DNA from 2 places in the Sphaerisporangium siamense genome. Region 2 is predicted to be linked to the other one. Evidence: riboswitches for the same ligand, from Rfam matches in the RefSeq annotation. Region 2 holds a riboswitch; the other holds the start of a gene.
What was found. A riboswitch is a leader RNA that binds a small molecule or an ion and turns the genes downstream of it on or off. The one in region 2 is predicted to bind glycine.
Positions count from the first base shown of each region.

Region 1 (15,400 bases), 1.8 Mb from region 2:
GCGGCGATCTCGGGGACGGTCACGGTGCTGGCGGGCGCCGTCTTCGCGACCCTGGAACGGCGGAGTACGGCCCCGGTGCTCCACCGGGAGCTGCTGCGCGGGCGCGGCGTGCGGGTGACGCTGGCGGCGGGCGCGGCGGTCACCTTCGCCCTCAACGGGAACCTGTTCGTCCTGCCGTTGCTGTTCCAGCGCGAGCACGGACTCAGCGCCCTCACCAGCGGCCTGACCTTCCTGCCCCTCACCTTGCCGTTTGTCCTCAACCCACCGCTCACCGGCCGCATCGTGGCTCGCGTCGGCCCCCGCCCGCCCATCCTCGCCGGCCTCGGCCTGCTCACCGCGGGCGGCACGGCACTCGGCTGGGCCTCCTGGGCCGGAGCAGGTTACGGCTGGCACGCCGTGGGCCTGCTCCTCACCGGCCTCGGCGTCTCCTTCGCCCTCCCCGCCCTGGTCACCGCCATCCTCGCCACCGCCCCACCCGGCACGGCCGGAGCGGCCGGAGGACTCCTGAACGCCGTCCGCCAGACCGGCGCCACCCTCGGCGTCGCCAGCATGGGCTCCCTCGCCGCCCTCCCCAGCGGCACGGCGTTGTCGTTGCTCCTCGCCGCCGCGGTCTGCGCCGCCGCGGCCGTCTGGTTCGCCCGGGGGACGGCGGCCTCCTGATCGCGGGCCGCCGGCTTGCGGGGGAGAGGAGCGCCGGTCAGCACTCGATGACGTTGACGGCGAGGCCGCCGCGGCTGGTTTCCTTGTACTTGTCGAGCATGTCGCGGCCGGTGTCGCGCATGGTCTTGATGGCCTTGTCGAGGCTGACGAAGTGGCGGCCGTCGCCGCGGAGGGCGATGCGGGTGGCGGTGATGGCCTTGATGGAGGCGACCGCGTTGCGTTCGATGCAGGGGATCTGGACGAGGCCGCCGATGGGGTCGCAGGTGAGGCCGAGGTTGTGCTCGATGCCGATCTCGGCGGCGTTCTCGACCTGCTCGGGGGTGCCGCCGAGGGCCTCGGTGAGGCCGGCGGCGGCCATGGAGCAGGCGGAGCCGACCTCGCCCTGGCAGCCGACCTCCGCGCCGGAGATCGAGGCGTTCTCCTTGAACAGGACGCCGATCGCCCCGGCGGTGAGCAGGAAGCGGATGACGCCGTCCTCATCGGCGTTGGGGACGAAACGGTCGTAGTACGTCAGTACGGCGGGGATGATGCCGGCGGCGCCGTTGGTGGGGGCGGTGACGATGCGTCCCCCGGCCGCGTTCTCCTCGTTGACGGCGAGGGCGAACAGCGTGACCCAGTCCATGGTCTGCAGAGGGTCCTTCTCGGGGCTCTCGCTCTGCAGCCGCCGCAGCATCTGGTTGGCGCGCCGCTTGACCTTCAGGCCGCCCGGCAGCACGCCCTCCTTGGTGGTGCCGCGCCGGACGCACTCGGACATGACCCGCCACAGGTTGAGCAGGCCGGCGCGGATGTCGGCCTCGGTGCGGCCGAACGCCTTCTCGTTCTCCAGCATCAGCCCGGAGATCGACAGGCCGGTGTCGGCGCACTGCTTGAGCAGCTCGGCGGCGGTGGCGAACGGGTGGGGCAGCTCGGTGTCGTCGGCTTTGATGCGGTCGGCGCCGGTGGCGTTCTCGTCGACGACGAACCCGCCGCCCACCGAGTAGTAGACCTTCTCGCGCAGGGTGTCGCCCTCGGGGGAGAAGGCGGTGAACCGCATGCCGTTGGGGTGGTGCGGCAGCGAGACCTTGCGTTCGAAGACGCAGTGCTCGCCAACGACGAAAGGGATCTCCTGGGCGCCGAACAGCCGGAGCGTCCCGGACGCGCGCATCTCGGCGAGCCGCTCGTCCACGGTGTCCACGTCGACGAGCTCGGGCTTCTCGCCGGACAGGCCGAGCAGGACCGCCTTGTCGCTGCCGTGGCCTTTGCCGGTCAGGCCCAGGGAACCGTAGAGGATCACCTCGACGCGGGCCGTCTTCTCCAGGAGCCCGTCCTGCTTGAGTCCCCTGGCGAACTTGTGGGCGGCGGCCATGGGGCCGCCGGTGTGGGAGCTGGACGGACCTATACCGATTTTGAACAGGTCGAAGACGCTGATCGCCATTGATCTGTGCCCTTCGGAACGTGTGTGGCGAACCTTCGGAACATGTGACGAGAGAAGGGACGCTCCGGCGAGCGGTGGCCCGCCGGAGCCGCCAGGAGAGGGCGAACGAAGGTCAGGAGTCCGCGGTGGTGACGGTGGCGTACTCCTCGGCGGAGAGCAGGTCCTCCGGGGTGTCCTGGACGCGCACGCGGAACAGCCAGCCGTCGCCGTAGGGGTCGGAGTTGACCAGCGACGGGTCGTCCACGACGACCTGGTTGACCTCTATGACCTCGCCGCTGACCGGCGCGTAGATGTCGCTGACGGACTTGGTGGACTCGACCTCGCCCACGGCGTCGCCCGCCTCGACGGTCGCGCCCGCCTCGGGAAGCTGGACGAAGACGACGTCACCCAGCGACTCGGCGGCGTACGCCGTGATGCCCACGGTCACGGTGATGCCGTCCTCCAGGCCGGCGATCCACTCGTGCTCCTTGGTGTAGCTGAGCTCCTCGGGAATGCTGCTCACTTGCTCCTCCGGTAAAAAGGCAGGTCAACCACGTCGACCGGTTCATGGCTTCCACGGATGTCGACCGCGAGCCCCTCGGACACGTCCGTGTCCACGTAGGCCATCGCGATCGGCTTGCCGAGGGACTGCGAGGGTGCGCCGCTGGTGACCTCTCCAACGACGGTGCCGTCAGTCAGCCGTACCACGGGGTATCCGTGGCGTGGCACTCGGCGGCCCCGCGCGACGAGCCCGGTGAGGCGGCGGCGCGGCGGGATGTCCTTCAGCGGCGCGAGGGCCGCGCGGCCGACGAAGTCGCCGGGCTTGTCGAACCGTACGACGCGGCCGAGGCCCGCGTCGAAGGGAGTGAGCCCGGCGTTCAGCTCGTTGCCGTACAGGGGCATGCCGGCTTCGAGCCGGAGCGTGTCGCGGGCGGACAGGCCGGCGGGGCGCAGCCCGTACGCGTCGCCCGCCTTGGTGAGCTCCTGCCAGAGGGTGACGGCGTCGCCGGCCGCGACGAACAGCTCGAAGCCGTCCTCGCCGGTGTAGCCGGTGCGGGCGATGAGGGCCTTCACCCCGGCGACCGTGGCGGGCAGGCCGGCGTAGTACTTCAGCGAGGGCAGGTCGGCGTCGGTGAGCGTGGCGAGGATCTCCTGCGACCGGGGGCCCTGGACGGCGACCAGCGCGTACTGGTCGGAGCGGTCCTCCACCTCGGCGTCGAAGTCCGCCGACCGCTCGGTCAGCTCGGCGGCGACCTTGGGGTAGTTGGAGGCGTTGGCGACGACGAGGAACTCCTCCGCGGCCAGCCGGTAGACGATCAGGTCGTCCAGGACGCCGCCGTCGGCGGCGCAGATCATGGTGTAGCGGGCGCGGCCCGGCTCCAGGGCGGACAGGTGGCCGATCAGCGCGTGGTCGAGCGCCTCCCCGGCCTGCGGGCCGGTGACGAAGATCTCGCCCATGTGGGAGAGGTCGAACAGCCCGGCGGCCGTGCGCACCGCGTTGTGCTCGGCGGACTCGCTGCCGTAGCGCAACGGCATCAGCCAGCCGGCGAAGTCGGTGAGCGTCGCGCCGAGGCTCTCGTGCACCTCGCGGAGCGGTGTGGGTCTGGACATGATGCGCACCTCAGACAGGATTGGATGAGAGCATCCTCCCCCTCTGTCATCGGTGCCTGAGAGTTTCGCCCGGGTTTTGCCGGACTTTCACCTTCGGCGAGGCCCCCGGAGGGGACCTGCTTTCCAGAGATCACCTTTCCCGCGCGGTCCTTTGCCTTGTGAGGTTCGCGGGGAGGACTTGCTCCTTCAGGGGTCCTGACCGGATGTCAGGACTCTCTCCCGCACGGGATCATCGGTGTTCTCGACCACCCTACCAACGCACGCCCGCCTGTCCATGCCCACCGGGGTGGCGACAGGGGGGGCACGTCAGGCGGCGGCGGCCGACACCAGCGCTCGGAACAGGCGGGTGTCCTCGCCGGTCTCCGGATGCCACTGCACGGCGAGGGCGAAGGGCAGTTCCGGCAGCTCCACCGCCTCGACGGCCCCGTCGCCGGACGTGGCCGCGACCACCAGGCCCGCGCCGAGGCGGGCGACGGCCTGGTGGTGGTAGTGGGCGGTCCGGACGGGGTCGGCGCCGAGGACGTCGGCCAGCCTGCTGCCCCCCTCCGGGCGCACGGGCAGGTGGCCGTACCGGCCGGGGGCGGGGGAGTGGCCGTCGTGGCCGACCAGGTCGGGCAGGTGCTGGTGCAGGGTGCCGCCGAGGTGTACGTTCAGCACCTGCATGCCCCGGCAGACGCCGAGGAACGGCAGCCCGGCCTTCAGCGCCGCGGCGACCAGTTCGAACTCCGCCGCGTCGCGGAACTCCCTGATGTGGCTCGTGCGCGCGTGCGGCTCCTCACCGTATCGGGACGGGTCCACGTCCCCGCCGCCCGCGACGATGAGCCCGTCCAGCCGCTCCACCAGCGGCGCCGGGTCGCCCGCCGGAGGCAGCAGCACCGGCTGGCCCCCGGCCCGCGCGACCCGGTCGACGTAGTCGTACGGCAGCAGCGCCGCGCGGGCGTCCCACACGGTGAACGAGGCCCGCTCGACGTAGCAGGTGATCCCGATGACCGGCCGTGCCATGGCGCCCTCCTACAGCGGGGTCACGTACGCGCCGGAGATGCCGCCGTCCACCAGGAACTCCGCCCCGGTGATGAAGCTCGCGTCGTCCGAGGCCAGGAACGCGACCGCGGCGGCGATCTCGGACGCCTCGGCGAACCGCCCGAGCGGGACGTGCACGAGGCGGCGCTGGGCGCGCTCGGGGTCCTTGGCGAACAACTCCTGGAGCAGCGGCGTGTTGACCGGCCCCGGGCACAGCGCGTTCACCCGGATGCCCTCGCGGGCGAACTGCACGCCGAGCTCGCGGGACATCGCCAGCACGCCGCCCTTGGAGGCGGTGTAGGAGATCTGCGACGTCGCCGAGCCCATGACCGCCACGAACGACGCGGTGTTGATGATCGAGCCCTTGCCCTGCCGCCGCATGTACGGGATGACGTGCTTGCAGCACAGGTAGACACTGGTCAGGTTGACGTCCTGGACCCGCCGCCACGCCTCGATGCCGGTGGTCAGGATCGAGTCGTCGTCGGGCGGCGAGATGCCCGCGTTGTTGAACGCGATGTCCACGCTGCCGTAGGTCTCGAAGGCCGTCTCGAACATGCGGGCGACGTCCTCCTCGCTGGTGACGTCGGCGCGGACGAACAGGCCGCCCACCTCCTCGGCCGCCTTGGCGCCCGCGGCCTCGTCCACGTCGGCGCAGACCACCCTGGCGCCCTCCTCGGCGAAGCGGCGGGCCGTGGCGAGCCCGATGCCGCTCGCGGCGCCCGTGATCACGGCCACGCGGTCACGCAGTCGCTGCATGGTGAAGATCTCCTTGACGGGTCGTGCGTCAGTGCGCGATGAAGACGTTCTTGGTCTCGGTGAACGCGGCCAGCGCGTCGGGGCCGAGCTCCCGGCCCAGGCCGGACTGCTTGAAACCGCCGAACGGCGTCCAGTACCGCACCGAGGAGTGGGAGTTGACCGACAGGTTGCCCGACTCGATCGCCCGGGCCGTCCGCAGCGCGCGGCCCACGTCCCGCGTCCAGATCGAACCGGACAGCCCGTACACGGTGTCGTTGGCGATGCGCACGGCGTCCGCCTCGTCGTCGAACGGCACCACGCTGACCACCGGGCCGAAGATCTCCTCGGTGAACGCGCGCTCGTCCAGCGACTCGTGGGTGAGCACGGTCGGCGGGAACCAGAAGCCCCTGCCGGACGGGCAGGCGCCCTGGAAGCGCGGCGTGCCGGTGACGAACGAGGCCACCCGCGCGCGGTGCTCGGCGCTGATGAGCGGGCCGAGGTCGGTGCCGGGGTCCAGTGGGTCGCCCACGGTCAGGGACGCGACGGCGGCGCCGAGGCGGTCGAGGAACTCCTCCAGGACGGGGCGCTGGACGAGGACGCGCGAGCGGGCGCAGCAGTCCTGCCCGCTGTTGTCGAACACCGCGGACGGCGCGGTCGCGGCGGCCCGCTCCAGGTCGGCGTCGGCGAACACCACGTTGGCGCTCTTGCCGCCGAGCTCCAGCGTGAGACGCTTGACGGTCCGCGCGGCGCTCGCGGCGATCAGCTTGCCGACCTCGGTGGACCCGGTGAACACGATCTTTCGCACGTCCGGGTGCTCGACGAGGCGGGCCCCCGCGACCTCGCCCGCGCCGGGCAGGACCTGGAGCACCCCTTCGGGGATGCCGGCTTCCAGCGCCAGCTCGGCCAGCCGCGCGGCGGTGAGCGGAGTCCACTCGGCCGGCTTCACGATCACCGTGTTGCCCGCGGCGAGCGCCGGGGCGACGCCCCACGTCATGATCACCATGGGGAAGTTCCACGGCAGGATGACGCCGACGACGCCGAGCGGCTCGGCGAACGTGATGTCCACCCCGCCCGCGACCGGGATCTGCCTGCCGTGGTTGCGCTCCGGCGCGCCCGCGTAGAAGTGCAGCACGTCGCGGACGTTGCCCGCCTCCCAGCGGGCGTTGCCGAGCGGGTGGCCCGCGTTGGCGACCTCCAGGCGCGCCAGCTCTTCGCCGTGGGAGTCGACCAGCTCGGCGAAGCGGCGCAGCAGCCGCGCCCGGTCGCCGGGCGCGACCTCCCGCCACGCCGGGGAGGCCGCCTTGGCCCGCGCCACCGCGCGATCGGTCTCGGCCACGTCCGCGAGCTCGACGTCCGCGAGCACGTCCTCGGTGGCCGGGTTGATTATCTTCATCGTCACATCCGTTCGAAGCCCCGGAACATCTCCCAGTCGGTGACGGCCGCGTCGAAGGCGGCCAGCTCGACGCGGGCGTTGTTCGCGTAGTGCTCGACGACCTCCTCGCCGAGCGCGGCCTTGGCGATCTCCGAGGACCGCCACAGCGCCAGCGCGTCCCGCAGCGTCGCCGGCACGGTCTCCGCCCCCGCCGCGTAGGCGTTGCCGCCGAAGGGCTCCTCCAGCGGAAGCTCGTGGTCGATGCCGTGCAACCCGGCCGCGATCATGCCGGACACGGCCAGGTAGGGGTTCACGTCGCCGCCGGGCACGCGGTTCTCCACGCGCAGCGAGGGGCCATGGCCGACCAGGCGCAGCGCGCACGTGCGGTTGTCCACGCCCCACTTGACCGCCGTCGGCGCGAAGCTGCCCGGGACGTACCTCTTGTAGGAGTTGACGTTGGGCGCGTACAGCAGCGTGAACTCGCGCAGCGCGGCGAGCTGGCCCGCGATGAAGTGCTCCCCGACCCGGGACAGGCCGTGCGGGCCGTCGCCCGCCATCACCGGGTCGCCCTCGGGGGTGCGCAGCGAGATGTGGATGTGGCAGGAATTGCCCTCGCGGTGGTTCGGCTTGGCCATGAAGGTGATCGACATGCCGTCCTGGGCCGCGATCTCCTTGGCGCCGTTCTTGTAGATGCCGTGGTTGTCGCAGGTGGCGAGCGCCTCGTCGAACCGGAAGGCGATCTCGTGCTGGCCGAGGTTGCACTCGCCCTTGGCGGACTCGACGTACATGCCCGCGCCCTCCATGCCGAGCCGGACGCGGCGCAGCAGCGGCTCGACCCGGGCGCCGCCGAGCAGCGAATAGTCGACGTTGTAGAGGTTCGCCGGGGTCAGGTCGCGGTACGCCTTGCCCCAGGCGTCCTCGTAGCTGTCCCGGTAGACGACGAACTCCAGCTCGGTGCCGACGTAGGCCTTCCAGCCACGCTCGGCGAGCCGTCCGAGCTGCGCGCGCAGGATCTGGCGCGGCGAGGCGGCGACGTCGCCGCCGTCCTCCCAGAGGACGTCCGCCATCAGCAGCACCGTGCCGTCCTGCCAGGGCACCCGGCGCAGCGTGGACAGGTCGGGCCGCATGACGAAGTCGCCGTAGCCGCGTTCCCAGGACGACATGGCGTACCCGTCGACCGTGTTCATGTCCACGTCCACGGCGAGGAGGTAGTTGCACCCCTCGGCGGCGTGCTCCAGCACCTGCTCCAGGAAGTACCGGGCGGACAGCCGTTTGCCCTGGAGGCGTCCCTGCATGTCGGTGATGGCGAGGAGCACGGTGTCCACGCGGCCGGCGGAGACGTCGTCACGCAGCTCGTCGACGGTCAGCACGGCGCTCCCTTCCTTCAAAAGTATGGAATCAGACCATTGCAGGCATGCAAGCACCCGCCGCGCCCTGGCGTCAACGGTTTCGCCGAGCCGTCCCGACAAATGGACTAATATCAAACCATTGACCTGAGAACGGGAGGCGTGATGGCGGAGCCGCAGCTCGTCGCGGTCCTGCGGCCCGTGCGGGCGGGCAACGCCTTCGAAGAGACCGTCGAGCGGCTGCTGCAGGCCATCAAGCTCGGCGTCGTGCCCACCGGCGACAAACTGCCCCCCGAACGCGAGCTGGCCGGCCGGCTCGGCATCAGCCGCGTCACGCTCCGCGAGGCCATCAAGGCCCTCCAGGACGCCGGGTACCTCGACGTGCGGCGCGGACGCTACGGCGGGGCGTTCGTCCTGTACGAGCCGCCGCCGCCCGGGCACGGCGACCTGCGCCGCGCCGTCGCCGCCATGGGGCCCGCCGAGCTGGCCGACGCGCTCACCTTCCGCATGGCCGTCGAGTGCGGCGCCGCGCAGGTGCTGGCCGCCGCCCCGCTCACCGGCGAGCAGCGCGCCACGCTGACCCGGCGGCTCGCGGAGGTCGGCGGCGCCGCGCCCGCCGACTACCGGCGCCTCGACACCGCCTTCCACCTGGCGATCGCCGAGCTGACCGGCTCACCGCTGCTCGCCGCCACCTGCGCCGACGCGCGCCTGCGCGTGACCGACCTGCTCAACGCGATCCCGGTGCTCGGCCCCAACATCGACCACGCCGCCGCCCAGCACGCCGCCATCGTGGACGCCATCCTCGCCGGCGACCCCGAGGCCGCCAGAAGGGCCGTCGCCGAACACTTGGAGGGAACCGCCGCCCTGTTGCGCGCGTTTCTCGCCTGAGGGGGGCCGTAGCATCGGTGATGGGGGATGCACGTGGGAGTCTGGTTCCAGCAGCGGATCATCGACACCGGACGTCTGCCGCTGTTCTGCTTCCTGGTGGCACTGATCGTCACGTTCCTGTTCACGCGCGTCAACGTCCGGCTGATCCGCGCGCGGATCGGCTGGTTCCGTGACGTCAGCGTCGGCGACGTCCACGTCCACCACGTCGTCTTCGGCGTCGTGCTCATGCTCCTCGGCGGGGTCGCCGGGCTCGTCGTCGCCGGGCTCTCCTCGGGCTGGTACGCGCTGACGGCCGGCCTGTTCGGCGTCGGCGCCGCCCTCGTGCTCGACGAGTTCGCCCTGATCCTGCACCTGCGCGACGTCTACTGGACCGAGGAAGGGCGGGCATCGGTCGACGCCGTCTTCGTCGCGGTCGCGGTGACGGTGCTCCTGCTGCTCGGCATGCGCCCGTTCTCCTTGCCCGACCCCTCCCACGTCGGGCGGTGGCCCGCCGTGCTCTTGCTGACCGCCGACCTGTTCCTCGCCGTGGTGACGCTGCTCAAGGGCAAGATCTGGACGGGGCTGGCGGGGCTGTTCGTGCCGGTCCTGCTGATCTTCGGGGCCCTCCGGCTCGCACGCCCCGGGTCCCCCTGGGCGCGCTGGCTCTTCGCGCCCGGCGCGCGCCGGCCACATCCGGTCAAGATGGCGAGGGCCGAGCACCGCGAGATCCGCTGGCGCCGGCCCGTGATCAGGGTGAAGATCGCCGTGCAGGAGTTCGTCTCCGGCCGCCACGACCTGCCCTCCGCGTGGCCGCGCGCCGATCGGGGCAGGACGTCACCCGCCACGACCTGGGGTGATGTGGCCGCGCGCATCATTTCCGATTCCGAGGGGAGTGGGCGGGGGCACAGTCCACCGAAGTGACGGAGGCGAACAGCCGATGGGCCTGCTGGAGAAGTGGAAGATGCGCGAGCTGAAGGCCAAGGCCAAGCGACGGCTCGGCGCGACCACCGGGAACCGCACCCTGGCCGCCGAAGGCCGCACCGAGGAGGCCGAGGCCCGGCTTCTGCAGACCGAGACCCGCATCAAGGAGACCGCCGCCGAGATCCGCGAGAAGTACGCCCGGCGCTGACCGCGTTCAGACCGGGAGGGCGGTCTCGGCGAGGACGGTGAGGAAGGACGCGATGACGGTTCGGACGTCGTCGCGGGTCAGGTCGACGTCGTGGTCGCCGGCGGTGAGGTAGGTCGTCACGGGGTGGCCGGAGGCCAGCAGGGCGTTGCTCAGGTCCAGCGCCTGCGCCGGGGGCACCACCGTGTCGCCGGTCCCGTGCACGAGCAGGACGGGGACGCCGTTGCCGACGTGGTTGGCGGGAGTCGCGTCGGCGGTGACGTCGTCCAGCGGGGTGGGGACGTGGCCGAGGAGCCGCGTCCACGGGCCGCCCGCGGCACGGGCCTCGGGCCAGTCGGCGGCGAGCGGGTCGACGGGCGGCGAGATCGCGATCACGCCCGCCACGTCGTCGGGGGCGTCGATGCCGCGCAGGCCGAGCTGGAGCGCCAGGTGGCCGCCGGATGACCGGCCGCCCACCAGCACCGGCGCCCCGGGCCGCTCCGCCCGCGCCGTACGCGCGGCCTCCCGCACGTCGTCCAGTTGCGCGGGCCAGGTGGCCTCGCCGCTCAGCCGGTGCGTGGCCGTCACCACGTGCAGCCCGTGAGCGGAGAGAACCTCGCGCGACCGCTCACTCGCGTGGCGCTCCGCCCACGCACCCCCGTGTACCCACACCAAGGTCGCCCCCATAGCGACGATCTTAGGGCCCCGCCCCGCACCCTCAGACCGCGCCGGCGAAGCCGCGTACGGCGAGGCCGGCGCCCAGGACGACGACCATCGTGGCCGTGCCCACGGGGGTTAGGCGCGCCAGGCGCGCGGCGAGCCCGCGGCGGGCGGTCGCCAGGCGGTTCAGGCGGGACGAGAGCTTGACCAGCAGGAATCCGACGGCGGTGAGCGTCGCGGCCATGCCCAGACCGTAGGCGGCGACCAGCGCGACGCCGAACCAGGTGCGGCCGAGCGCCATCGCGCCGAGCAGCACGATCAGCGCCGACGGGCTCGGCACCAGCCCACCCGCCACCCCCAACCCGATCAGCCCGGAACGGTCCCCGCCGCCGTGCCCGTGCCCATGGCCGTGCCCATGCCCATGTCCATGTCCGAACCCGTGTCCGAACCCGTGTCCATGGCCGTGTCCATGGCCGTGTCCATGGCCGTGTCCATGCCCATGGCCGTGGCCGGACCCGTCGGTGCGGCGGGTCCGGATGGCGGACCAGAGGAGGCGGAGGCCGAGGGCGGCGATGAGGAGGCCGCCGGCGACGCCGAGCCAGGCCAGGATCGAGTCTCCGGCCAGGCTGGAGAACGTGCTGACCAGCAGGCCCACCACCAGCACCCCCGCGGTGTGCGTGGCCGTCACGGTCGCGCCGACGACCAGGGCGTCGCGCGGCCGGCCACGCCGCCCGGCCAGGTAGGCGGCCATGACCGTCTTGCCGTGCCCGGGGATCAGCGCGTGCCCGGCGCCGAGGACCACCGCCAGCAGCACGGCGAGCAGTCCGAGCGGCACCGTCAACGCGGAGGCGCCGACGAGGCCGGTGAAGATCCGGTCGAGCCCGGCGAGCAGATCCCCGAACGGGCCGCCGATCCCGAGCGTCGCCGAGGCGTCGAACCGGGGTGCGCCGGGCCCGGTCTCCGAGTCGCCCGGCCCGGGAGCGGCGTCCCGGGAACGATCAGGTGAGGCGACGGCGTTCGACGGTGCCACGCGCAGGGTGACCGCGCGCTGGTCGAGGGCGCCCGACAGCAGGTCCCGCGGGTAGGCGCGCAACTCGCGGCTGACGCTCTCGGCGGGGACAGGTGGACGGTCGAGCCGTACGCCGTCGGCGGCGGCGGTGATCTCGCGCCAGCCGATGCGGTCGCCGAGGAAGGAGTCGGTGAAGGACACCGACGCGGCGGCGCGCGCCGGCGCCCACAGGGAACAGGTCAACCGGCTGGTCTCCAGCCCGCCCTGACCGGGTTCGTAGGCGAACGCGGCCCGGCCGACCCGCCACGGGACCGCCGTGCCGTCCACGACCAGGCGCTGATCCCCGGCGAGCGCCGCGCACGTGGTCGCGGCGTGGGCGGCGCGTTCAGCGGGGGAGGCGTCCCCGGACCCGTCGGCGTCCACGGACGCCCGGGCCTGCAGCGTCGGCAGCTCGGCGTAGTCCACGACGGCCGTGTTCTCGACCCGGCCGGGCAGCACCTTCAGCCCGTCGTAGTGGTTGACGGTGAAGTTGCCCAGGGGATGGGCCGCCACCACGGCGGCCAGAACGATCGCGATCACGAGAACCTCGCCAGGGCGGGCAGGGTGGGGTCGAAGCGGGCATTGCAGGCCTTGGACCGGGAGAACGAGGGGGACGGGTTCCGGCCGAGGGCCTGTTCGATCACGCCGCGGTGGTGGAGGAGCAGCGCGTTGCACCAGCCGGTGGAGGTGGCCTCGCGCGCGTACCGGAGGGCCTCGCGGGAGCGGCCGTCCTTGTGCAGCGCCCAGGCGAGCGCGTCGGCGGCCGCGAGGTTGGGGTTGCGCGCGTACTCGGCCCTGGCGTGCCGTACGGCCACGGCGGCGGAGCCGTGGTCGGCCTCGAACTCCGCCCAGGTGAGGTCGTCGCGGACGCCGTTCACGCGCATCAGCTCACGCTGGGCGCGCAGCAGCTCCCACGCGGCGGCGGGACTCCTGCCGAGCCGCTCCAGCACCTCGCCGTACTCGACGACGTGCTGGGGGAGGGGAAGCCGGGCGACCACGGCGGCGTACCCGGAGGCCGCGCGCTCCAGGTCGCCGCGCGACGCCGCGACCCGCGCCCGCCCGGCCATGGCGGGCACGAACCCGGGGTAGGCCCGCAGCGCCCGCGCGTACATCGCGTCCGCGCGGCGCAGGTCGCCGCCGCGCAGGGCGAGCTCGCCCAGGTAGTGCTGGCAGTAGGCGATGTCCTCGGGGGCGGATGCGTCGTGCAGGGCGGCCTCCAGCAGCGCGCCCGCCCGCCGCGCGTCGCCGCGCAGCTCGGCGTCGTAGGAGGCGCGGGTGAAGGAGGCGACGCCGGGCCGCAGGTCCATCATGCGGGCGACGGCCCGCGAGGCCCGCGCGTAGTCGCCGAGCTGGGTGCGGGCGTCGGCCAGCACGCCGTAGGCGGCGGCGCCGTACGGGTTGGCGGCGACGGCCCGGTCCGCCAGCCGCACGGCCTCGGCGAACTCGTGCCGGCCCGCCGCGAGCGCGGCCCGGCCGGTGAGGACGGCGAAGTCGTCCGGGGCGAGGGACGCCGCGCGCCGCAGCGCGGCCTCGGCCTGGGCGTAGGAGGACGGGTCGGCGGTGACCCTGGCCTGCTGGACGTAGGCGGCGCCGAGGGACGCCCACGCCTGGTGGTCCCTGGGCAGCCGGGTGAGCCGGTCCCGCAGGCCGGACACCGTGCGGGCGAGCCCGGCGGACGTGACGGGCGTGTCGCCGTAGGACGGGGCGACGGGGACGGGCGCGGCGGCGCCGCGCGGGCCGGAGGGCGGGAGCAGGGTCGCCGCCGCCGTGACCGCGAGGGCGGCGCCCACGGCGCCCGCGGTCACGACGGCCGCCGTCCGCACCCGGCCGCGAAGGCGGGTGGTGGCCATGGTGGTCTCTCCTGAATGGTTCCCGAAGGGATGGACCGGTGCGGACCGCCGGTTCTCGCCCGAGGCGGGGGAGGAACCGGCGGCCCGGGGTTCACCGCTGGTTGACCGCCACCGAGCTCGGCAGCGGGATGTACGGGAACGTCGCCAGGAACGGTTTGTCGTTGGCGTCCACCTTGTCGCCCGCGGCGAGGGCGGGGACGAGCTTGCCCGTGCGCGCGGCCCCTTCGACGGCCTGCAGCGAGATGTCCAGGACGTCGTCGCCGAGTCGGCGGCCGTTGGGGAAGCCCTGGAGGTCCCCCGCCAGGACGCCGAGCCGGTTGGGGGTACGCGTGGGCGGGATCGCCAGGTTGAGGCGCAGCATCTCGGACGGCCGGAACTTCTTGGGGTCGGCGTCCTTGTTGAGGATCTGCGAGTTGAGGTCGGCCTTGATCGGGCCGTTGGCCTTGGCGATGCCGGTCAGGTAGATCTCGGCCAGGTCGTCGCGCGGCGTCTTCGGCGCGGGGATCTTGTAGATGCCCTCGATGAGCTTGGGCAGCTCGGGGTCGGTGACGCGCTTGACGACGGCGGGGATGCCCGCGTCCTTGTCGGGGCTGATCGCGTTGAAGGTGTCCTTCAGCCCGGCGGGCACGACGACCTCGTTGACCAGCGGGTTGCCGAGCCGCGACACCTGGCGGTAGCCCTTCGGGCTCCACTTCTCGGTGGTGGACCAGACACCGATTACGGGGTTGCGCGTGGCGTCGTTCTTCAGCGCGACCTCGTTCTTGGGCACCTGGATGGCGATGGTGTGGACGTTGTAGCCCTTGGTGGTGTCCTGCCCCACCTCCGACAGGTCGCCGCCGTAGAGGAGGTCGAAGACGCGCAGGTCGAGGAAGAACGCCTCGTCGGCCTGCCCGGCGAACGAGACGCCGCCGCCCGGCAGCTTGCGGAGGGACTGCTCGCGCAGCCGGGCGTAGTCGGGCATCGAGGCGGCGCCGGCGTGGCTCGGCGCGACGACGCCGTCCTTGACGACGGTCGTCCAGCCGTCCTTGGCGGTGAACTTCTTGAGCGTGTAGCGCTGGCGGAACAGCAGGTTCGGGTCGTCGATCGAGGTGACGGGGCCGTTGTTGTAGAGGAAGGTGGAGGTGCCGCGCTTGTCCTCGTCGCGGAACGTCCACTGGTAGGTGACGTCCGGCATGCCGTTGCCGTTGTTGTCGATCTTGATGTTGTAGCGGGACCGGGTGTCGAAGGTGTAGAAGTTCGGCCCGCCCGCGGGTTCCTCGAAGGGGATCCAGTTGGCGATGAGCGTGACGGTGCCGGGTTTGTCGGGGCTGGTGAAGGCGTAGACGTCGGTGTTGTCGTTGCGCGGGTCCCCGGCGATCAGGGGCGCCTCGCGGTGCGAGGACGCGTCGCCGGTGTCCGGGGCGAGCAGGGTGACCGAGGAGGCGGCCAGTGCTCCCGCGAGCCCCAGGGCGATCAGGACACGCCGGTGTCTCCGGAGTTCCATGTCGTCACGGTCCTTTCGGCAGCCGGTCGATATGACCGGGAGCTTGCGATGGGGAGAGGTCCGGCCGGGATCCTCATCCCGCTATCCGGGGCCGCAGGGGCATCGGATTGGTGGGAAAGGAAAGTGCCGACGGGTTTTCGCGCGGGAGACGCGTGGTGAAGCGCTCCCGGCCGAGGTCGCGTCGCCGGAATGGCGGAATATTCACGGCGGCCGGCCGCCGTGAATAGGACGTCGCAGAGATCGTGCGCCG
Region 1 is NZ_JACHND010000001.1:7,812,175-7,827,574, reverse strand. Features, by position in the region: gene BJ982_RS35385 (MFS transporter) at 1-660, shown strand, start outside; gene BJ982_RS35380 (L-serine ammonia-lyase) at 698-2,074, opposite strand; gene gcvH (glycine cleavage system protein GcvH) at 2,187-2,576, opposite strand; gene gcvT (glycine cleavage system aminomethyltransferase GcvT) at 2,573-3,664, opposite strand; glycine riboswitch at 3,698-3,798, opposite strand; glycine riboswitch at 3,799-3,896, opposite strand; gene BJ982_RS35365 (gamma-glutamyl-gamma-aminobutyrate hydrolase family protein) at 3,971-4,666, opposite strand; gene BJ982_RS35360 (3-oxoacyl-ACP reductase) at 4,676-5,440, opposite strand; gene BJ982_RS35355 (aldehyde dehydrogenase family protein) at 5,469-6,812, opposite strand; gene BJ982_RS35350 (glutamine synthetase family protein) at 6,815-8,158, opposite strand; gene BJ982_RS35345 (FadR/GntR family transcriptional regulator) at 8,303-9,025, shown strand; gene BJ982_RS35340 (hypothetical protein) at 9,059-9,925, shown strand; gene BJ982_RS35335 (CsbD family protein) at 9,942-10,133, shown strand; gene BJ982_RS35330 (alpha/beta hydrolase) at 10,140-10,796, opposite strand; gene BJ982_RS35325 (nickel/cobalt transporter) at 10,828-12,357, opposite strand; gene BJ982_RS35320 (tetratricopeptide repeat protein) at 12,354-13,667, opposite strand; gene BJ982_RS35315 (DUF4331 domain-containing protein) at 13,759-15,150, opposite strand.
Region 1: linked by a shared signal. The riboswitch ahead of gcvT (glycine cleavage system aminomethyltransferase GcvT) and the one ahead of gcvP (aminomethyl-transferring glycine dehydrogenase) in region 2 are both predicted to bind glycine.

Region 2 (15,400 bases):
GAAGGCGCCCACGCCGAGAACCCCGGCCGGACACCAGACCGAGAGAGAGATCCGGAGGCACGCCGATGTGCCCGCATGAGCCGTCCTGTCCGAGCACCACCGCGCCGGACCGCGAAGCCGCCCGCACGATCGCGGCACACCCTGAGCAGGGGTGGAGCCTGTTGTGCAACGGCATCGTGCTTTTCGAGGACACCGGGGAGCTCCTGCCCGACGGCGCGATCATCGCCCCGCACCGCCCCACCGACCTCGCGATCAGCGCGGCCTGACACCCTCACGCGTAACGGGGGCCGAGCCACTCCGCGACCACCTCGCCCACCCGGGCGGGGTTTTTCTTGAACTCGTGCGCCTCACCCGGCAGCACGACCAGCTTGGCGGCGTCCGCGGCGTCGGGCACGCCGAAGGGATCGCGGTCGCCGTTCACCACGAGCACCTCCACGCCCGCCTCGCGCAGTTCACCGGCCCGTGAGCGGTCGGGCCTGCCCGGCGGGCGCAGCGGGAAGGCCAGCGCCACCACGGCCTCCGCCCCGGCGGCGCGCGCGGTCCTGCAGGCCACCCGTGCCCCGTTGCTCCGCCCTCCCTGCACGAGGGCCAGCCCGGGATACCGGCGCCGCAGCTCGGCCACCAGAGCCGTCCACGCCTCGTCCTGGCGGACGGCCGACCCTGGGGCCCGGGCCCCGGCCACCCGGAACGGCTGCAGCACCCGCGCCACCGTTCCGCCGACGCCGGTGACGGCGTCGCGCACCGCCAGCAGGTCGGGCGACTCCACGCCCCCGGCGGACCCGTGGGTGAGCACGAACAGGAACCGCGAACCGGGGGCCTCGTCGACCTCCACGATCGCCGGGCCGCTCGGCGTCACGATGCGCATGGCCCACACCGTACCTGCGGAGGACGCCGCTACTTCTCGCGGGGGATGTCCTCGGCCGGAGGTGCGTGACAGATTAGGGCGGTGCCGGATAATCCACGCGATGAGCTGCGGGCGACCGTCGAGGCCAGGCGCGATCTCGGGCCCGACTACGAGAACGCGCTGATCGAGTCGTTCCTCGACAAACTGGACACCACGCTCGATACCCGGGTGCGCGCGGCGGTGGCCGCCCAGAACGGGCATCCCGACGGCTACGCCCCGCCCTACGGCGGCCCGCAGCCCGCGCCGGGCAATCCCCCCTCGCAGCGGGTCGACCCCTCGCTGCCGATCGCGCTCGGATCGCTGGGCATCGGCGTCCCGCTCACGGCGATCGCCGCGGCCGGCGCCGGGCCCGGGGGGCTGTTCCTGGCCTGGACGGGCATCGTTCTCGTCAACATCGCCGCCGCCCTGGGCCGCCGCAAGGGCCGCTGACCCGGCGCGAGGGGCCCCCGGGCTGAACTCTGGTCCGGGAAGGGCCTCTGCGGGCGCCTGGGGCCGCTCAGCCGGTGGTGTGCCCGCCGCCCGGGGTCGCGCCGCCGGCCGCCGCGCCGTCCCCGGCCGTGTACCGCTCCCCCGCCTCGTCCTCGCCCTCGTCCGGTAAGTACTCGCCGTCCGGGGCGTCGTCGGCGAAGGCCGCGTCGTCGCGGGCCCGGCGCAGGCGCACCTGGGCCGCGACCTCCTCGTCGGGGTGGCCGAGGCCGTAGTCCCACACCGTGGCGGCGTCGGCGTCCCTGCCGCGCAGCGGGAGCACGCGGGCCAGCAGCTCGATCGCCAGCGCCGTGCCGTCGGGGTCGCCGGCCTCCTCGGCGGCGGAGGCGAACTCGCCGCACGCCAGGTCCAGGTGGGCCATGCCGAGCAGCACGCGCAGCCGCCCCTGCTCGGCGGCGTCCGGCACCTGCAGCGCCTCGGCGGCCACGTCGGCGGCCTCCCCCGCCGCGCCGTCCTCCAGCAGCCGCCCGGCCAGGAGCTGGGCGGCCCGGGAGCCCACCACGGGGTCGCCGGTGGCCAGCGCCGCCCGCAACGCCGCCTCGGCCGCCGATTCGTCGCCCTGCCGCTCGGCGATGCGCGCCAGCGCCATGTGGGCCGCGGGCAGGTAGGCCGGGGTCCCGAGGCCGATCACCGCCTGCCAGGCGGCGCGCGCCTGGTCGCCGAGGTCCTCCTCCTCGAACCCGCGGGCCAGCAGGCAGGCCGCCTGGGCGGCGTACTCCGGGTGGCCGGTGGCCAGGGCCGTGCGGGCCGCGGCCCTGGACCCGGCGACGTCGCCGCGCCGCTCCAGCACCACGGCCAGGCCGACGGCGGCCTGGGCGCGGTCGGCCCCGCCGTCGTCGGCGGCCAGTTCGGCGAAGATCTCGGCCGCCGCGTCCAGCTCGCCGTTCTCGGCGAGCCGCCGCGCGTCGTCGATCCGCCGGCCGGAGTCCACCTCGTGCGCCGCCATCAAGACCTCTTCTCCGCGTGGGGGGAGTGGGGGGAACCGCGGGTCTCGCGACGCGGAAGGCGCCGTCGCGCGCGACATATTATGCCGATCGGGACGGCCTCCGGGGCGGCGTACGTCAGTCCTCGTAGGCCTCCAGCGGGGGGCAGGAGCACACCAGGTTGCGGTCGCCGTAGGCCTGGTCGATGCGGCGGACCGGCGACCAGTACTTGCCCTCGCGCAGCGCCGGGACGGGGTAGGCCGCCTCGGTGCGCGTGTAGGGGTGCTTCCAGTCGTCGGCCACCAGGCAGTCGGCGGTGTGCGGGGCGCCCCGCAGGGGGTTGTCGGCGCGGTCGTAGGCGCCGGAGGCCACCTTGGCGATCTCGCACCTGATCGCGATCATGGCGTCGCAGAAGCGGTCCAGCTCGGCCAGGTCCTCGCTCTCGGTGGGCTCGATCATCAGGGTGCCCGCCACCGGGAAGGACATGGTCGGCGCGTGGAAGCCGTAGTCGATCAGGCGCTTGGCGACGTCGTCGACGGTGACGCCGGTCTCCTTGGTGATCTGGCGCAGGTCCACGATGCACTCGTGCGCCACCAGGCCCTCGCGGCCGGTGTAGAGCACCGGGTAATGGGGAGCGAGCCGGCGCGCCAGGTAGTTGGCCGACAGGATGGCCTGCTCTGTGGCCGCCGTGAGGCCCTCGCCGCCCATCATGCGCACGTAGGCCCACGAGATGGGCAGGATGCCCGCCGAGCCGTACGGCGCCGCCGAGACCGGCCCGACCGGCCCGCCGTCCCGCAGCGGGTGGCCGGGCAGGTAGGCCGCCAGGTGGGCGCGCACCGCGACCGGGCCGACGCCGGGGCCGCCGCCGCCGTGCGGGATGCAGAAGGTCTTGTGCAGGTTCAGGTGGGAGACGTCGGCGCCGAACTCGCCGGGCTTGGCCAGCCCGACCAGGGCGTTGAGGTTGGCCCCGTCGACGTAGACCTGGCCGCCGGCCTCGTGGACGCGCGCGCAGATCGCGGTGATCGTCTCCTCGTACACGCCGTGCGTGGAGGGGTAGGTCACCATGATCGCGGCGAGCCGGTCGCGGTGCTTGCCGATCTTGGCGTCGAGGTCGGCGAGGTCCACGTTGCCCTGGTCGTCGCAGGCCACCACGACCACCCGCATGCCGGCCATGACGGCGCTGGCGGCGTTGGTGCCGTGCGCCGAGGACGGGATGAGGCACACGTCGCGCTCGAGGTCGCCGTTGTCGCGGTGGTAGGCGCGGATGGCCAGCAGGCCGGCGAACTCGCCCTGGGAGCCGGCGTTGGGCTGCAGCGAGACCGCGTCGTAGCCGGTGACCTCGGCCAGCCAGCGCTCCAGGTCGCCGATGAGCGCGAGGTAGCCCTCGGTCTGGTCGGCGGGCGCGTAGGGGTGCAGGCCGGCCAGCTCGGGCCAGGTGATCGGCTCCATCTCGGTGGTGGCGTTGAGCTTCATCGTGCACGAGCCGAGCGGGATCATCGACCGGTCCAGCGCGATGTCCTTGTCCTGGAGCCGGCGCAGGTAGCGCAGCAGCGCGGTCTCGGAGCGGTGCGCGCGGAACACCGGGTGGGCCAGGTACTCGGTGGAGCGCAGCAGCTCGGCGGGCAGCGCGTCGGAGGCGGCGGTGTCCACGTCCTCCAGGACGACGCCCTCCAGGCCGAAGGCCTCCCAGACCGCGGCCAGGTGGCCGCCGGTGGTGGTCTCGTCGCAGGCGACGCCCACGTGGTCGGCGTCCATCTGGCGCAGGTTGATCCCGCGGGCGCGGGCGGCGGCCACTACCTCGCCGGCCCGGCCGGGCACCCGGGCCAGCACCGTGTCGAAGAACGCCTCGTGGACGACCTCGACGCCCGCGCCGCGCAGCCCGGCGGCCAGGACGGCCGCGTGCCGGTGGACGCGCTGGGCGATGCGCCTGAGCCCCTCGGGGCCGTGGTAGACGGCGTACATGCCGGCGATGACGGCGAGCAGGACCTGGGCGGTGCAGATGTTGCTGGTGGCCTTCTCCCGGCGGATGTGCTGCTCGCGGGTCTGCAGGGCCAGGCGGTAGGCGGGGCGGCCGTCGGCGTCCTGGGAGACCCCGACCAGGCGTCCGGGCATCTGCCGCTGCAGGCCCTCGCGGACGGACATGTAGGCGGCGTGCGGGCCGCCGAAGCCGAGCGGGACGCCGAAGCGCTGGGAGGAGCCCACGGCGATGTCGGCGCCGAGGAGGCCGGGCGACTCCACCAGGGTGAGGGCCAGCAGGTCGGCGGCGGCGACCACCAGCGCGCCGCGGGCGTGCGCCTCCGCGGCCAGGGCGCGGAAGTCCTTGAGCCGGCCGCTCGCGCCCGGGTACTGGACCAGGACGCCGAACAGCTCGCCCTCGGGCAGCCCCTCGGACAGGTCGGCCTCGGCCAGCTCGATGCCGAGAGGCTCGGCGCGGGTGGCGAGCACGGCCTTGGTCTGCGGGAGCGCGTCGGCGTCCACGACGAACACCGGGCTCTTGGCGCGGCCCGCGCGGCGGGCCAGCGTCATCGCCTCGGCGGCGGCGGTGGCCTCGTCCAGCAGGGAGGCGCCGGCGACGTCCAGGCCGGTGAGGTCGGCGATCACGGTCTGGAAGTTGAGCAGGGCCTCCAGGCGGCCCTGGGAGATCTCGGGCTGGTAGGGGGTGTAGGCGGTGTACCAGCCGGGGTTCTCCAGCAGGTTGCGCCGGATGACGGCCGGGGTGATCGTGTCGTGGTAGCCCAGGCCGATCATGGTGGTGAGCACGCGGTTGCGGGCGGCCAGGGCGCGCAGCTCGGCGATGGCCTCGGTCTCGCTCGCCGCCAGGGGCAGGTGCAGCGGGCCCTCGGCGCGGATCATGCCGGGCACGGCGACGGCGACCAGGTCGGCGACGGAGGCGTAGCCGACGGCCTGCAGCATGCGCGCCTGCTCGTCGTCGGAGGGGCCGATGTGCCGCGTGGCGAAGGGCGGTGCGGACAGGTCGCGAAGCGGTGACCGATCGGTCATGGGTGCCCTCCTGAAGGGGTAGAGACCGGGCGCGTGGCGCGCTCGTGTGCCGTCTCCCCCTCTGTCAGCGCGGCGGGTGCCACGACCTGAGAGCTTCACCCCCCGCGGGGGGCTTGCACCGTCGGTGAGGCACGCCTGGCGGGCATGCCTGCTTTCCAGAGTCGCCTCGTCCGCGCGGTACGTGGGCCTGAGAGATTCCGGGGAGGTTGCTCCTTCGGCGCCCGGGCCAGCGGGCCGGCGCCGCGGCCGCGGCGCCTGCTCGTGCCCTCGGGTCTCTCCCGCGCGGGGTCGTAAGCCTTGAACCAACTGTACCCGCCCGTCCCGGCCGGGAGGCTACCCCAGTACCGCCCCGCCACGCGGGCGCGCGCGGGCGCCGGGTTCGCCGTACGCGGCCCCACACCGCGACCCCGCGAACCCGGGGACCGTCCCTGCCGGTCGCCGCCGATCCCCCGCCGGTTCCGGCCGGGGGGACGGCAGCCGGTCAGCCCGTCCTGCGGGCCTTCCTGCGCCGAGCCAGCTCGTCACCCGGGTGGTCCTCCGCGGTGGCGGCCGGCTCCACGCGTTCCCCCGGCAGCTCCGCCAGGGTGCCCTCGACCTCGCGCCAGACGCCGCCGAGGGCGATGCCGAACACGCCCTGGCCGCCTTCCAGCAGGTCGATGACCTCGTCGGCCGAGGTGCACTCGTAGACGCTCACGCCGTCGCTCATCAGCGTGATCTGCGCCAGGTCGTTGACCCCGCGCTCGCGCAGGTGGTGGACCGCGGTGCGGATCTGCTGGAGCGACACCCCGGTGTCGAGGAGGCGCTTGACCACCTTGAGCACGAGGATGTCGCGGAAGCTGTAGAGCCGCTGCGAGCCCGAGCCATGGGCCGGCCGCACCGACGGCTCGACGAGCTGGGTCCTGGCCCAGTAGTCGAGCTGCCGGTAGGTGATGCCGGCCGCCGAGCAGGCCGTCGGGCCGCGGTATCCCACGTCGGCGGGCAGCGACGCCGGCCGCTCGTCGAACAGCAGGCCCTGCTCTCCCGCGCGTTCCCGCGCCGACCGGCGCTGGGCCGGATCGTGCTGGCCGGCCGTCTTTCCCTCGCCGCTGCTGACCGCCACTGCGGACCTCCGGCTTTCTCTCATCCCACGGCCTGATCTGGGGGTTCGTGAATTACAACCGTGGTTTCCCTTGCACCGTAGGACCGGTGCGATGCTCAGTCAACGATCCCACCCGGCGCGTCGTGAAGCGTAAATGCCCGATATGGCGCACTGGGCTAACCCGCACGGCCGAAGTCCTCCGGGGTGATCGTGTCCAGGAACTCGCGGAACTTCTCGACCTCGTCCTCCTGGTCGTCGGGGATGATGACGCCGGCCTCGCGCACCACGTCCTCGCTGGCGAAGATGCTCGTGCCGGTGCGCAGCGCGAGCGCGATCGAGTCCGAGGGGCGTGCGCTCACCTCGACCCCGTTGGAGAACACCAGGTCGGCGAAGAAGATCCCGTCGCGCAGCGCCACGATGTTGACCGCCTGCAACCGCACGCCGAGGGCTTCGATCACGTCCTTGAACAAGTCGTGGGTGAGCGGCCGCGGAGGCGGCTCCTCGGCCTGTGCCAACGCGATGGCCGTGGCCTCGGTCATGCCAATCCAGATCGGCAGATATCGCTCACCCTTCGCCTCCTTCAGAAGGACGATGGGCTGGTTGGTGGGCATCTCCACGCGGACCCCCACGACCTCCATCTGCAACACACGCGGCTCCGTCCCATTGGGTCACCGGCCCGCTCCGGGCCTGCTCCCTTACGGCTCTCAGCTCGCGGCGTGACCATCGCCGCAAAATTCAACGTAACATCCTCCCACCCCGAAATGTCCGGGCGGCTCCGTCACCGGCCGAGAATGCCCCGCAGACCGGTCCTCACCAGGGCGGTGCGCAGTTCCTGGAGCAGTCCGGAGATCTCGCGGGCGGTCTCCTCGGCCTGGCCGGCGGCGCCGGGGGCGCGGCGGCGCATGAGGGGCGCGACGGCCTGCTCGACGAGGCCGGCCTCGCGCTCGGCGGCGGCCCGCAGCGCCCGCAGGTGGCGGGGGTGCAGGCCGAAGCGGGCGAGCGCGCCGCAGGCCCTGGCGACGGTCAAAGCCTCGGCGTCGTACCAGCGGGCGACCGGGGTGACCAGCCCGTAGTCCTCCAACTCGGCGAGGGTCTCCTCGTCCAGGCCCGTGGCCTCCAGCAGGTCGGGGCGGGTCAGCCTGACCTCGGGCGCGGGAGGGTCGCCGACGGGGCGCGGGCCGCCGAGCGGCGCGTCCTGCGGGTCGGCGGTCATCAGATGGTCCTTGATGACGCGCAGCGGCAGGTAGCGGTCACGCTGGGCGGTGAGGATGTAGCGCAGGCGCTCGACGTCGGCGTGGGTGAACTTGCGGTACCCCGAGGGCGAGCGCTGGGGCTCGATGAGCCCCTCGCCCTCCAGAAAGCGGATCTTGGAGACGGTGACGTCGGGGAAGTCCGCCCGGAGGATCTCCAGGACCTCCCCGATGCTCATGAACGCCCGGGCGGCCTGCGCGCTCATCACCGTCCCACCTCACCCACGCGTGAGGAACACCAGCCGGAACTTGCCGATCTGGACTTCGTCACCGCCGGTCAGGGGGTGCTCCTCGATGCGCTCCCGGTTGACGTAGGTGCCGTTGAGGCTGCCGACGTCGCGGGCGGTGAAGTAGTCGCCGCGCCGGTAGAACTCGGCGTGACGGCGCGACACCGTCACGTCGTCGAGGAAGATGTCGCTCTCGGGGTGGCGGCCCGCGGTGGTGAGATCGCTGTCGAGGAGGAAGCGGCTCCCGGCGTTCGGCCCGCGCATCACGACCAGCAGCGCCGTGCCCGGAGGCAGCTGGTCGACGGCCGCGCGATCGGGTAGGAGCGTCTGCCCCGTCGTCTCCGAGTCCATCGCCTCGATCCCGCTGAGGGAGATCGTGGAGGTGGTGTCCCCCACCGGCGTGCTCTCGGGACGGCTCAGCGGCGACCCGCAGCGTGAGCAGAAACGGGCGTCCTCAGGGTTGGCATTGCCGCACTGCGTGCAGTAGACGCTCGGCATCGATCGGCTCGGCCTCCTACCGCGAAGTCGCGGCGACGGTGCTCTGGGCGGCGTGCCTCGGGTCTTCGCTTCTCATGGTGTCAGACTGCGAATGCCGCAACATACGCTGATGAGTCGCAAAGGTCAAGATGAGGGCATGCTCGCGGATTCGGACATACTAGTGGGGCTCGCTCGGGCTCTCGCTACGGGGGGCTGGCGGTGCTCCTGACGGCGCTCGCCGTGCGCGCCGCGTCCACGATGTTCCGCTTCGCCCCTTCCTCACTCCTGCCCGGCTCGCCACGCCGGTCCAAAGCTACCGCCCGCGCCGCCCTGTGGTCCATGCGCCGCGCCGTTCGAATGTGACCGGAAACGACGGTTTCGCGGCGGATCGCCCCCCGACCGCGGGGTCAGGTGCCGACCGCGTGCTCGACCACGCGGGCCCAGCGCTCCAGGAGGGCCTGGGCGACGTCCAGGTCGTCTCCCTCGGCCCACAGGTGGGTGACGGCCTCGGAGGGGTCGGGCAGGATGAGCGCCCACCCGCCGTCCTCCTCGATCACCCGCACGCCGTCGGTGGTGTCCAAGCGGTGGCCGTCGGCGGCCTCCACGACCGAGCGCATGACGGCCCCCTTGGCCGCCCACGGGGTCGGGACGGTGCGCTTGAGCATCTTGGCCTGGGGGATGCGCGCGTCGATCTGGCTGAGGGAGAGCCGCGTGCGGGCCACGAGGCCGAGCAGGCGCAGGAACGCGGCCAGGCCGTCCACGGTGGGGGCGAACTCCGGGACGATGAAGCCGCCGCGCCCGTCCGCGGCGAAGATCAGCTCGGGGTCGGCGGCGGCGGAGGTGAGGGCGTCCAGGGCCGTGGAGGTCCACTGCACCTGGGCGCCGTGGAAGCGGCACACCTGCTCGGCGACGCGCGTGGTGGTCACGGGCAGGGCCACCCGGCCGCCGCGCCGCTCGGCCGCCACCAGGTCCAGCACGACGAGCTGGGCGCGCTCCTCGCTGATGAGCTGGCCCATCTCGTCCACCAGGGAGATGCGCTCGCCGACCGGGTCGAAGCGGACCCCGAAGGCGGCCCGCGAGGAGCCGACGAGCTCGGCGAGCCGCTGCAGGTCCCTGCGCCGCTCGGCCAGGGTCTCGGTCGGCGAGAACTCGTCCAGGCGGTTGTTGACCGTGAGGACGTCCACCCCGACCCGGCCGAGCAGGCTGGGCAGCACCAGGGCGGAGGTGCCGCCGGCGCAGTCGACCACGACCTTCATCTCGGCGTCCCTGACGCCCGACATGTCCACCCAGCGCAGCAGTTCGCGGGTGTAGTCCTCCACGGCCCTGGCCGGGAAGCTCAGCTCGGCGATCTCGCCGGGGAAGGCGCGCCGGAACTCCTGGCGGGAGAAGACCCGCTCCAGTTTGCGCTGGGCGTTCTGCGACAGGTCGGCGCCGTTCTCGTCCATGAAGACGATGTCGACGCTCTGCGGGTCGCCCGGGGTGGTGCGCAGGGCGATGCCGCCCGAGGCGCTCTCGTTGGAGGTGTGGAAGCGCGCGACGGGCAGGGGCGCGGCCTCCAGGTCCAGCACGTTGATCGCCCCGGCGTTGAGCGCGCTGATCACGGCGCGCTTGAACGCGCGGGCGGCGCGGGAGGCGTCGCGCGAGGTGATGACCGAGGCGCCCTTCTTCAGGGTGGTGGCGTAGGCGCTGGCCAGGCGCACGCACAGCTCCGGGGTGATCTCGACGTTGACCAGGCCCGAGACCCCGCGCGGGCCGAACAGACTGCGCTGGCCGCGCGACTCCCAGATCACGCTGGTGTTGACGACCGCGCCCGCCTCGATGGTCTTGAACGGGTAGATCTTCACGCCGGAGGAGACGTACGCCTCGGCCTCGATCACGCACTCGTCGCCGACGACGGCGTTCTCCTCGATCCGGGCGCCGGTCATGATGTCGGTGTTCTTGCCGATGACGCAGCCGCGCAGGTGGGCGCTCGGGCCGATGTAGACGTTGTCGTGGACGACGGCGCGGTGCAGGAACGCCCCTTCCTTGACCACCACGTTGTCGCCGAGGACGGTGTACTCGCGCAGCTCGGCGCCGGCCTCCACCTTGGCGTACCCGCCGATGTACAGCGGGCCCTTGAGGATGGCGTCAGGGTCCACCGAGGCGCCCTCGGCCACCCACACGCCCGGCGACATCTCGAAGCCGTCGGCGTCCAGCCGCACCCGCCCGGACAGGGCGTCGGCCTGGGCCTTGAGGTAGCTCTCGTGGGTGCCGACGTCCTCCCAGTACCCGGCCGCGACGTAGCCGTACAGCGGCGCGCCGCGGGCCAGGAGCTTGGGGAAGACGTCGCCCGACCAGTCGACCGGCGTGCCGGCGGCGACCTCGTCCAGGACCTCGGGCTCCATGATGTAGACGCCGGTGTTGACGGTGTCGGAGAAGACCTGGCCCCAGGTGGGCTTCTCCAGGAAGCGCTGCACCCGGCCCTGCTCGTCCACGATGATGATGCCGAACTCCAGCGGGTTCGGCACCCGCTTGAGGCCGATGGTCACCAGGGCGCCGTTGCGCTCGTGGAACCTGATCATGTCGGTGAGGTCGATGTCGGTCAGGGCGTCGCCGGAGATCACCAGGAAGCGCTCGTCGCGCAGCTTGTCGGCGGCGTTCTTGACGCTGCCCGCGGTGCCGAGCGGGATCTCCTCGGTGGCGTAGTGCAGGCTCATGCCGAGCTCGTCGCCGTCGCCGAAGTAGTTGCGGACGAGCGCGGCCAGGAACTGCACGGTCACGACGGTCTCGGTGAACCCGTGCCGCTTGAGCAGGCGCAGCACGTGCTCCATGATCGGCCGGTTCACCACGGGAAGCAGGGGTTTGGGTTGGTTGGCGGTCATCGGCCGCAGCCGAGTCCCCTCTCCGCCCGCCATCACCACGGCCTTCACGAATCACCCTCCGGAGGTAGCGTCACGGTGGGCACGCGGCCGCGCCGACGCGGATGATCGCGGTGAGATGCCGCGCGGGCGGGCCACCCGGTGCGATCATGCCCGGCCCGCCTCCTCGATGAGCCGGCGTCCCTGAACCACGTACAGCGCCCCCGCCCACCAATACAGACCTGTTCCCCAGATGGCGAAGGCCCATCCCATGATCCGGGCGGCGTCGGCGTACCAGCCGGCGTGGGAGGCCAGGAACAGCAGCGGGAAGGCGTACAGCAGGCCGGCCGTCGCCGCCTTGCCGAGGAAGTGGACCGGCAGGGCCGAGCCCAGGCCGTGCCGGCGCAGGACGGGCACGCCGAGCAGCAGCACGAGGTCCCTGCCGAGCAGGAGCGCGGTCAGCCACCACGGGATGACCTCGCGCGCGGTCAGGCCGATCAGCGTGGCCAGGATGTAGAGCCGGTCGGCCAGCGGGTCGAGCAGCCGGCCGAGCCTGCTGGTCTGGTTGAAGGCGCGGGCGAGCTTGCCGTCGAGCCAGTCCGACAGGCCCGCCGCCATGAGCAGCGCCAGGGCCCAGCCGTCGGCCTTCGGCCCGAGCACGAGCCACAGGAACACCGGCACGCCGAGCAGCCGCAGCATGCTCAGCACGTTCGGAACCGTCCAGACGCGGTCCTCGGCCGATCTCACCGGTTAGCTCCCCTCCCGCCGAACCTGCTGCCGACCCTACCCGGGGCCGGGCGCGGGGTGGCGGGGCGGGGACGGCCCCTCCTTCCCAGGGGCGAGGCGGGACCCCCGACGAGATCGGCCGATCGGGGGAAGCGAGCACCCCCCGGGGTTCTCTAGGGTCGGAGGCATGGCCGATGACGTCGAGGACGCCAATGACACCGCCCTGTTCTTCCGGCAGTTCGTGCGCTCACCCACCACGACGGGCGCGGTGGCGCCGAGCTCCCTGCGCCTGGCGCGTGTGGTGTCGGCGCCGGTGCCCGAGCGCGGCGACCCGGTGATCGTCGAGCTCGGCCCGGGCACGGGCGTGTTCACCGGCGAGATCCAGCGCCGCCTGGCGGGACGGGGCCGCCATCTGGCCGTCGAGATCAACCCGTTGCTGGCCGCGCGGCTGGCCCGGCGCCACCCGGGGGCGACGGTCGTGGTCGCCGACGCGGCCGAACTGCCCCGGCTGCTGGCCGAGCACGGCCTGGACCACGCCGACGCGGTGGTCAGCGGGCTGCCGTGGGCGGCCTTCCCCGGCGCGCTGCAGGACCGGCTGCTCGGGGCGATCAGCGACGTGCTGGTGAAGGGCGGGGCGTTCACGACCTTCGCCTACGTGCACGCCCGCGCGCTGCCGCCGGCCGTGCGGTTCCGCCGCCGGCTGCTGGAGACGTTCGAGGAGGTCGTGGCGGGCCGCACGGTGTGGGGCAACCTGCCGCCCGCGTTCGTCTACCACGCCAGGCGGCCGCGCGGCTGACCCCTCGCCCGCGGGGCGGGCGCCGTTCTACCATGGCGCCCCCGACGGGTCCCAGGGGACCAGAGAGTTACGGAGAGATCGCCGTGGACTTCACGCTTCCGGACGGCGCCGAGGCGGTAAGGCGGGGCGTCGCGGCCGTGTGCGCGCGCTACGACATGGACTACTGGCAGCGGTGCGAGGCCGGGAAGCGCTGGCCCGAGGAGGTCTGGGCGGACCTGGCCAAGGGCGGCTGGCTGGGCCTGGCGGTGCCGGAGGAGTACGGCGGCGGCGGGCAGGGACTGCTGGAGCTGGCCGTGGCCACCGAGACGCTCGCGGCCTCGGGGGCGGCGGGCGGGTCGGCGTTCACCTACGTGCTCACCCCGGGGTTCGGCGCGCTGACCGTCGCGCGTCACGGCTCGGCCGCGCAGCGCGCCGCGCTGCTGCCGGGCATGGCGGACGGCGAGGTCGAGACGTGCTTCGCGCTCACCGAGCCCGACGCCGGGTCCAACTCGCTGGCGATCTCGACGTTCGCGCGGCGCGACGGCGGCGAGTTCGTGATCAACGGGCAGAAGGTCTGGATCACCGGGGTCCAGCGGGCCGCCTGGATGCTGCTGGTGGCCAGGACCGTCCCGGCGGCCGAGGCCAGGCCGCGCACCCACGGGCTCACCGTGTTCCTGGTGAACGTGCCCGACGCGGTGGCGCGCGGACACCTGACCTACCGGCCGATCCCGAAGATGGGCGCCAACACCACCCCGTCGAACATGGTCTTCCTCGACGACCTGCGGGTGCCGGAGCGTGACGTGCTCGGGGAGGTGGACCAGGGGGCGGCCGTGCTGTGGGACATCCTCAACCCCGAGCGGATCCTGCTCGGCGCGAGCGCGCTCGGCGGCGCGGAGGTGGCGCTGCGGGTCGCGGTGTCCTACGCCAAGGAGCGGGAGGTCTTCGGCCGCCCGATCGGCGCCAACCAGGCGATCGCCTTCCCGCTGGCGCGGGTGAAGGCCCAGATCGAGCTGGCGCGGCTGATGCTCTACAAGGCGGCCTGGCTGTTCGACCAGGGGCTGCCCTGCGCGACCGAGGCCAACATCGCCAAGCTCGCCGCCTCGCAGGCGGCCTGGGAGGCCGCCGACCACGCCTTCCAGACCCACGGCGGGATGGCGTTCTCGCTGGAGTACCCGGTGGCGCGGCTGCTCGCGGACGCCAGGATCGGCAAGGTGGCGCCGGTCACCGAGGAACTGCTCCTCAACTACCTGGCCACCCAGGTCCTGGGGCTGCCGCGCGGCTTCTGAGCGGCGGACGCCGCCCCGCCGTCAGGCGAGGGCGGCCTCCACCAGCGCGTTCACCAGGCGGTTGTCGTCGCCGCGCTCGGGGTGCCACTGGACGCCGACGCAGAACCGGTGGCCCTGCAGCTCCACGCCCTCGACGATCTGGTCGTCGGCCCAGGCGATGGCGATCAGCCCGGCGCCGAGCCGCCGCACGGCCTGGTGGTGGGGGGTGGCGACCTCGATGTGGTCGCCGATCGCCTTGCCGACCTTGCTGGACACGCTGACCTGGATGACGTGCGGCGCCGTCTGGCCGTGCCGGTCGTGGTGCACGGCCTCGGGCAGCCACCGGATCAGCGAGCCGCCGAGGGCGACGTTCAGCACGTGCATGCCGCGCGCCACGCCGAGGACCGGGACGCCGGCCTCGATGGCGGCGTTGGCCAGGGCCGTCTCGAACCGGTCGCGGCGCGGCTGCGGCTCCTCCACCCGCTCGTCCCACTGCTCGCCGTAGAGCGCGGGGTCGACCTCCACGCCGCCGGCCAGGATCAGCCCCTGCAGGCCGCGCACGTAGCCGTCGACGGCTCCGAGGCTCAGCGGGGGGATCAGCACGGGCGCGCCTCCCGCCTTGTCCACGGCCTTCGCGTAGGCGGGGGGCGAGATCGCGGCCTCGCGGACCCAGGTGCCCCAGCGGGCGGCGTCGAAATATGTGGTGATACCGATAAGCGGTCGGGGCATGCGTTCTCCAGGGGCTCGCGCACGGTAGTGCCGCCCTGCGGCGGCACCCAGCCCAGTAGCGGTGGCAGACCCCATCATGGCGCAGAACATTTCCGGTATGTCGCGTATCCCGGGTATCAGTCCCGTCTCACCGGCCTCAGCAGCCCCACCCGTCACATCACCATCACCGGTCCCCGCGCGCCCGGCGCGGCGCCGCCGCAGGAGCGGACGGACCAGAAACGGATTCACGATTTCTCACGACCGCGACGCGTGGCCGCGTGAATGGCCACGGCGAAGACGAATGCGACTCTCGTTTTCCCGGGCTGTTTTTTCGCCGTCCCGATCCGCCATTACGGAGAATCAATGCCCAATTACGAACAGTTCGCTTTCCCGTCACCTTGTGGTGAAACGGTTGTGACGCTCATGACGGAATGGAAGACTCCATTTCGAGCGATCGGCCGAGCCGGGGCCGCCGGACGCTCACCGACCCGGACCCGTCAGGAGGTGGCACGACAAGACCGGAGCGTGATTCCGGTCTATTAGGGTGGCGTCGATAGATGTCGTTGAATCCGCGTCTCGTCAAGGAAAGCTTCTCGGAGATCGAGCCCGTCATGGGCAAGGCCGTCGCGTACTTCTACGGACGGCTGTTCGCCGAGAGCCCCCATCTGCGGGGGCTCTTCCCGCCCGCCATGGACGTCCAGCGGGACCGCCTGTTCGGCGCGCTCACCCGCGTCGTCTGGAGCC
Region 2 is NZ_JACHND010000001.1:5,986,465-6,001,864, forward strand. Features, by position in the region: gene BJ982_RS27570 (DUF5999 family protein) at 66-266, shown strand; gene BJ982_RS27575 (alpha/beta hydrolase family protein) at 272-865, opposite strand; gene BJ982_RS27580 (hypothetical protein) at 947-1,333, shown strand; gene BJ982_RS27585 (hypothetical protein) at 1,401-2,336, opposite strand; gene gcvP (aminomethyl-transferring glycine dehydrogenase) at 2,452-5,313, opposite strand; glycine riboswitch at 5,479-5,604, opposite strand; gene BJ982_RS27595 (MerR family transcriptional regulator) at 5,795-6,412, opposite strand; gene BJ982_RS27600 (bifunctional nuclease family protein) at 6,568-7,038, opposite strand; gene ftsR (transcriptional regulator FtsR) at 7,170-7,847, opposite strand; gene BJ982_RS27610 (FHA domain-containing protein) at 7,860-8,366, opposite strand; gene BJ982_RS27615 (mannose-1-phosphate guanyltransferase) at 8,753-11,254, opposite strand; gene clsA (cardiolipin synthase ClsA) at 11,351-11,929, opposite strand; gene BJ982_RS27625 (class I SAM-dependent methyltransferase) at 12,096-12,704, shown strand; gene BJ982_RS27630 (acyl-CoA dehydrogenase family protein) at 12,788-13,969, shown strand; gene BJ982_RS27635 (gamma-glutamyl-gamma-aminobutyrate hydrolase family protein) at 13,991-14,677, opposite strand; gene BJ982_RS27640 (globin domain-containing protein) at 15,214-15,400, shown strand, end outside.